Regions from separate parts of the Bradyrhizobium sp. IC3195 genome, predicted to be linked through region 2. Evidence: predicted binding sites of a transcription regulator. Region 2 holds the regulator's gene; each other region holds the start of a gene.

Evidence for each region. The regulator PhoB, encoded in region 2, activates phosphate uptake and scavenging genes when phosphate is short. The targets are predictions, from matches to a motif close to TGTCATNNANCTGTCAT.
Region 1: the regulator PhoB is predicted to act here: its motif matches at 1,018-1,034, upstream of I6F09_RS34060 (DUF2794 domain-containing protein).
Region 3: the regulator PhoB is predicted to act here: its motif matches at 1,028-1,044, upstream of I6F09_RS26165 (UDP-2,3-diacylglucosamine diphosphatase).

The regions. Positions count from the first base shown of each region.
Region 1 covers NZ_JADYVG010000030.1:13,061-15,327, forward strand. The annotation lists gene I6F09_RS34055 (DUF1223 domain-containing protein) at 1-629, shown strand, start outside; gene I6F09_RS34060 (DUF2794 domain-containing protein) at 1,097-1,468, shown strand; gene I6F09_RS34065 (GNAT family N-acetyltransferase) at 1,599-2,129, opposite strand.
Region 2 covers NZ_JADYVG010000007.1:189,463-191,729, reverse strand. The annotation lists gene pstB (phosphate ABC transporter ATP-binding protein PstB) at 1-310, shown strand, start outside; gene phoU (phosphate signaling complex protein PhoU) at 322-1,038, shown strand; gene phoB (phosphate regulon transcriptional regulator PhoB) at 1,061-1,768, shown strand; gene I6F09_RS16765 (GcrA family cell cycle regulator) at 2,067-2,267, opposite strand, start outside.
Region 3 covers NZ_JADYVG010000016.1:116,859-119,125, reverse strand. The annotation lists gene I6F09_RS26170 (glycosyltransferase family 1 protein) at 1-178, opposite strand, end outside; gene I6F09_RS26165 (UDP-2,3-diacylglucosamine diphosphatase) at 192-1,004, opposite strand; gene thiD (bifunctional hydroxymethylpyrimidine kinase/phosphomethylpyrimidine kinase) at 1,344-2,144, opposite strand.

The DNA.
Region 1 (2,267 bases), on a different contig from region 2:
GCTCCTCCTGCCCGCCCGCCGACCAGATCATCGGCGATCTCTCCAAGGACCCCTCCGTCATCGCGCTGAGCATGCCGATCGATTATTGGGACTATCTCGGCTGGAAGGACACACTGGCGGATTCGCGCTTCTCTGCACGGCAGCGTGCCTATTCGCGCATGCGCGGCGACCGCGAGGTCTACACGCCGCAGGTCGTGGTCAACGGCTCCACCCATGTCATCGGCAGCGATCGCACCGGCATCGAGAACGCGATCGGCAAGACCGACAAGGGCACTGGCGTGATGAGCGTGCCGGTGACGATGTCGCTCTCGGGCAAGCAGATCAACGTGTCGGTCGCCGCAAGCAAGGAGCCCACGGTCTCTAAGGGCGAGGTCTGGATCTGCTCGATCGCAAAGTCGGTGCCGATCGCGATCACCCGCGGCGAGAACAAGGGACAGCAGGTCACCTATCACAACGTGGTGCGCAGCCTGCTCAAGGTCGGCGACTGGACCGGCCGTCCGGAGAGCTGGACGGTGCCGATCGAGAACCTCACGCGCGACGGCGTCGACGGCGCGGTGGTCTACGTCCAGGACGGCAGCCGCGAAAGGCCGGGCCCGATGCTGGGTGCGGCCTACACGTCGCTGCATTGAAGCAGGCAGAACGTCTCAGCAATTGATGCTCGTCATTCCGGGGCGCGCCTCTTGGCGCGAACCCGGAATGACGGCAGACCGCAAACATCTCGGCACAAACAAAAAAGGACCAACTTGCGTTGGCCCTCCTTGTCGTACGTACAGACCCGATCCTGTTCGACCCCGGGGGGCTGGGGGCTGAGGAATCCGGAACCGAAAGGACCGGGTCAACGCACGTCACCCTTTTCGCAGTGCAGGGCGGCAGGCGGTTGGCGGAAAAGCGGCGATACTATGATTCCTGCTAACGATCCCGTGACGGTTTGCCGCGACGGAGTTCCACCCTTGCGTGTGTCCTGATGCGACGCCGATTCGATGGGTCGAGCCCCTTGCGATGCGGAACGGTTGGCGCAATCATGCAATTGTCACGAACGCGGTTCCGGGACGATCTTGGCGGACGCGGGTAGCCGTGCGATGAGGAGGCGCTTCCCATGAGTCTGACGTCGGAGGATGCCGATCCGAGCGAGCAGCGCGCGGCGGCGCGTCCTGCCGCGGCGCATGCGCAGCCGAACGGGGTGACGTTCAACCGGCTCGAGCTGCACCGGATTCTCAATCTCTACGGCCGCATGGTCGCCGACGGCGAATGGCGCGACTATGCCATCGACTTCCTGAAGGACCGCGCCGTGTTCTCGGTCTATCGCCGCGCCTCGGAAGTGCCGATCTATCGCATCGAGAAGGACCCGCGCCTGGCGCGCAAGCAGGGCATGTACAGCGTGATCTCGGCGACCGGCCTGATCCTGCGTCGCGGCCACGAGCTCGAGCGGGTGCTGCTGGTGATCGATCGCAAACTGGCGGTGGTTTAGCCGAACCATCGATCGTCATTCCGGGGCGCGACGAAGTCGCTAGCCCGGAATCCATCCCTCCCTCCACCGCCCCTGCCGTTCAATGGATTCCGGGTTCGATGCTGTGCATCGCCCCGGAATGACGGATGAACTACTTCCCCGGCACCGTGCTTGCGCCCTCGCCGAGGTCGCGCTGCATCATCACGGTGTCCAGCCAGCGGCCGAATTTCAGCCCGACACTGGGATGCGTGCCGATCATCTTGAAGCCGCACCTTGTGTGCACGCCGATCGACCCGGCATTGGCGGAATCGCCGATGACAGCGATCATCTGGCGAAAGCCGCGCGCTTCGCATTCGACGATCAGCCGTTCCAGCAGCATTGAGCCGACGCCGCGGCGGTGGAAGGACGGATCGAGATAGATCGAGTTCTCCACCGTGAAGCGATAGGCGGGCCGCGGCCGGTAGGCGCCGGCATAGGCATAGCCGGCCACGCGGCCGTCCAGCATGGCGACCAAATAGGGATAGCCGCCGTCGATCAGCGCGCGATAGCGGCGCGTCATTTCCGAGAGGTCGGGCGGCTCCAGCTCGAACGTCGCCGTGCCCTCGCGGACGGCCTGCTGGTAGATGGCGGTGACGGCGGGGAGGTCGGCCTCGGTGGTGGGCCTGATATCGGGTGCGGACATGGGGGGAGGATAGAGCGTTCCCTGAGGGGCCGGAAGAGGCTGCGCTGCCTCCACACCCGTCATTGCGAGCGCAGCGAAGCAATCCAGAAATGCATCTGCGGAGGGGCTCTGGATTGCGTCGTCGCATCGGCGCAAAAT
Region 2 (2,267 bases):
CGGCGGCCAGCAGCAGCGCCTCTGCATCGCCCGCACCGTCGCGGTGCGGCCCGAGGTGATCCTGTTTGACGAGCCCTGCTCGGCGCTCGACCCGATCTCGACCGCCAAGGTCGAGGAGCTGATCCAGGAATTGTCCGAGAACTACACGATCGCGATCGTCACCCACAACATGCAGCAGGCGGCGCGCGTTTCCGACAAGACCGCCTTCATGTATCTCGGCGAGTTGATCGAGTTCGACGACACCAGCAAGATCTTCACGTCGCCGAGCGATCGGCGCACGCAGGATTACATCACCGGCCGGTTCGGCTGAGGAGACGGAACATGGGTTCTGAACATACCGTAAAGGCTTTCGACAGCGACCTTCAGGAGCTCACCCGCCTGGTCGCCGAGATGGGCGGCATCGCCGAGCGCATGATCGTCGATTCCGTCGACGCGCTCATCCGCCGCGACGTCGCGCTCGGCCAGCGCGTCGTCGCCACCGACGTCGAGCTCGACGCGCTGCAGAAGCGCATCGAGGAGCGCGCCGTGCTCACCATCGCCCGCCGCCAGCCGATGGCCGTCGACCTGCGCGAGATCGTCGGCGCGATGCGCGTTGCGACAGATCTCGAGCGCATCGGTGATCTCGCCAAGAACATGGGCAAGCGCGTCGCGGCGCTGGAGACGGATTTCCATCCGCTCAAGCTGTTCCGCGGCCTGGAGCACATGACCGACCTCGTGCAGCAGCAGGTCAAGTCGGTACTGGACGCCTATGCCGCGCACGACCTGCCGGCGGCGATGGCGGTGTGGAAGGGCGACGAAGAAGTCGACGCCATCTGCACCTCGCTGTTCCGCGAGCTCCTCACCTACATGATGGAGGATCCGCGCAACATCTCGTTCTGCATCCACCTGATGTTCTGTGCCAAGAACATCGAGCGGATCGGCGACCACGCCACCAACATCGCCGAGACCGTGTTCTACATGATCGAGGGCCAGGCGATCACCGACAAGCGGCCCAAGGGCGACATGACGACCTTCGCCACGACGGTGCCGAACACCTGACGACTTAAGGAGCTACGACCACATGGGCGCACGCATTATGGTGGTTGAGGACGAGGAAGCTCTCACCGAGCTTCTTCGCTACAACCTCGAAGGCGACGGCTATGACGTCGAGACGGTGATGCGCGGCGATGACGCCGACACCCGCCTCAAGGAGCACATTCCCGATCTGATCGTGCTCGACTGGATGCTGCCGGGCCTGTCAGGCATCGAGCTGTGCCGGCGGCTTCGGACCCGCCCCGAGACCAAGCAGCTGCCGATCATCATGCTCACCGCGCGCGGCGAGGAGAGCGAACGGGTGCGCGGGCTCGCGACCGGCGCGGATGATTATATCGTCAAGCCGTTCTCGGTGCCGGAGCTGCTTGCGCGCGTGAAGGGCCTGCTCAGGCGTGCGAGTCCCGAGCGCCTCGCCACCGTGCTCGCCTATGGCGATATCGAGCTCGACCGCGACAAGCGCCGCGTGGCGCGCTCGGGCCGGCCGATCGATCTCGGTCCGACCGAATATCGCCTGCTGGAGTTCTTCCTGGAGCATCCCGGCCGCGTGTTCTCGCGCGAGCAGCTGCTCGACAGCGTCTGGGGCCGCGACATCTACATCGACGAGCGCACCGTCGACGTCCATATCGGCCGCCTGCGCAAGCTGCTCAACCTTGGCCGCGAGCAGGACCCGATCCGCACCGTCCGCGGCGCCGGCTACGCGCTGGACGATCGCTTCGCGAAGGCTGAGCAGACGTAAGATCGGGCGAGTTGTTGGTTCTCGGCCGCGGCAACAATCTCGGTCGTCATCCCGGGGCGCGCGCAGCGCGAGCCCGGGATCTCAGCGCGAGCGCGCGCGCTCGTCGCGATCAGCCACAGGACGTGGTTTGGCGAAGACTCGGAGTGACCATCTCGCGCAACGATTGCGCCCCGCGGTTACGGATCCCCGCCTTCGCGGGGATGACACCGAGCGATTGGGAGCCGTCATCGTGTGACGGCTGCAGTCTTGGCGATCAAGCTTGGCGATCAAAGCTTGGCGATCAGGGAATTCCGCAAGCTCACCGCGTGCCCGGTTTCGGTGCTGCGCGACGGCGATCCGCTGCGGGCTGATAGGCCACGCGCGAATGCTGGGCACAATAGGGCAGGCCGGAGAGCGCCTTGCCGCCGCAGAAGAAGAAATCCGGGCTCGAGGGATCGCCGACCGGCCAGTGGCAGGTCGCCTCGTTCAATTCCAGCAGCGACAGCCGCTGGCTCATCGG
Region 3 (2,267 bases), on a different contig from region 2:
GCGGCATGGCGAGGCGCACGTCGCGATAGCTCGGCATCGCGAAGGTGCGGAACGATTGCGGCGTCAGGAACGTGAACTCGACGCCGAGCGCTTTTGCAGCGTCAGCGAGCTTGGTCAGCGTCCGAACCACACCGTTGACTTGCGGGTGCCAGGCGTCGGTCGCGACCAGGATGCGCATCAAGAGGTCCTTGTTATGCAGCTCTGGCTGCGACCTGTGGCACCTGCTCCGGCTTCCGCAACTGATCCGCCCAGGTGATGATCTCGAAGTGACCGTCGTCATGCTCGACCAGGGCGGTGCAGCTCTCCACCCAGTCGCCGCAATTCATGTAGCGGATGCCGCCCTCGTCGCGGATCACGGCGTAGTGGATGTGGCCGCAGATCACGCCGTCGGCCTGGTGACGCCGCGCCTCGGCGGCGAGCGCCTGCTCGAAGGCGCCGATATAGTTGACGGCGTTCTTGACCTTCTGCTTGGCCCATTGCGACAGCGACCAATAGGGCACGCCGAACAGGCGGCGGAAGAAGTTGACCAGGCGGTTCATCTGGATCGCGAAGTCGTAGGCCTTGTCGCCGAGATGGGCGAGCCAGCGCGCGTTCTGCACCACGAGATCGAAGATGTCGCCGTGAATGACGAGATAGCGCTTGCCGTCGGCGCCGGTGTGAACCGTGTTCTCGACCACGTCGATGCCGCCGAAATGCGTACCGTAATAGTTGCGCAGGAACTCGTCGTGATTGCCGGGAATGTAGATGACCTTGGCGCCCTTGCGCGCCTTGCGCAAAAGCTTCTGGACGAGGTCGTTATGCGATTGCGGCCAGTGCCAGCTCGATTTCAGCGCCCAGCCGTCGACGATGTCGCCGACGAGATAGATCGTATCGGCATCGTGGTAGCGCAGGAAGTCGAGCAGAAGATCGGCTTGTGAACCGCGGGCCCCGAGATGGACGTCGGAGATGAACAACGTGCGAAAGCGCCGCTCCGGGCTCTCGTCACTCACATCGTAACTTCCCATGCGCCAGCCTGTAACAATGTCCCGTGACAGGGGGATGACCGATTGAACCCTTGAGGCACCTTCAAATACGAATCACGCCTTGCCTCGCCCTCCCCGCGAATATCAGTCGCATGCGACAATCAGGCGACATGGCGCCGCAGGGGCGCAAGCCCCCGCTCTTCTCTGAGGCAAACCTCCCCGCGGCACATCCTTCGAGACGCCCGCCCTTGGCGGGCCCTCAGGATGAGGACCGAGTGTGCGGCCCTAGCTTCAACGGGCACAGTGCTGCTTAGCCTCATCCTGAGGAGACCGCTGGAAGCGGTCGTCTCGAAGGATGGGGCGCGCGTTCAGGTGCCCGCCTCAGTAGAACTTGTGGAAATGATGGATCGGCCCGTGGCCGTGGCCGACGCTGAAGCGGTCGGCGGCGGCGATCGCGGCGCTGATCCAGGCCTTGGCGTTGCGCACGGCGGCCTCGAGGTCCTCGCCCCTGGCCAGCCCGGCCGCGATGGCGGAGGACAGCGAGCAGCCGGTGCCATGGGTGTTACGGGTGGCCACACGCGGCGCGGCGAGCGCGATCGCGGTCTCGGCAGTGACGAGATAGTCGGTGCTCTCGGCGCCCTCCCCGTGCCCGCCCTTGATCAGGACGGCGCGGCAGCCCAGCGCCAGCAGGCGGCGTCCCTGGCTTTCGATGTCGGCCTCGCTCGCCGCCACCGGCGCATCGAGCAGGGCCGCAGCCTCCGGCAGGTTCGGCGTGATCACGGCAGCCAGCGGCATCAGCCTGGTGCGCAGGGCGTCGACGGCTTCAGCGGCGAGCAGGCGGTCGCCGGAGGTCGCCACCATGACGGGATCGAGCACGACATGCCGCGGCGCCCAGCGCGACAGCGCGGCCGCGATGGCATCGATGCTGGCGGCCTGGGCCACCATGCCGATCTTCACCGCACCGATGTCGAGGTCGGAGAACACCGCGTCGATCTGCTCGGTGACGAACCCGGCCGGCACCGCGTGAATGCCGGTCACGCCGCGCGTGTTCTGCGCCGTCAGCGCCGTGATCACGGAGGCGCCATAGACGCCGAGCGCGGCAAAGGTCTTCAGGTCCGCCTGGATGCCGGCGCCGCCGCTCGAATCGGAACCGGCGATGGTGAGTGCGACCGGGGTCGTCATCGCGGGAGACATGTGCTTGAGGAGGCCGCCATGGCCTCTCGTAGCGCGACCGTGGAGCGTCAGCAAGCGCGCCGGCCGCCGCCAGGCGTGATTCGCGAATCAATTGCGTGCCTTGCGAATCAG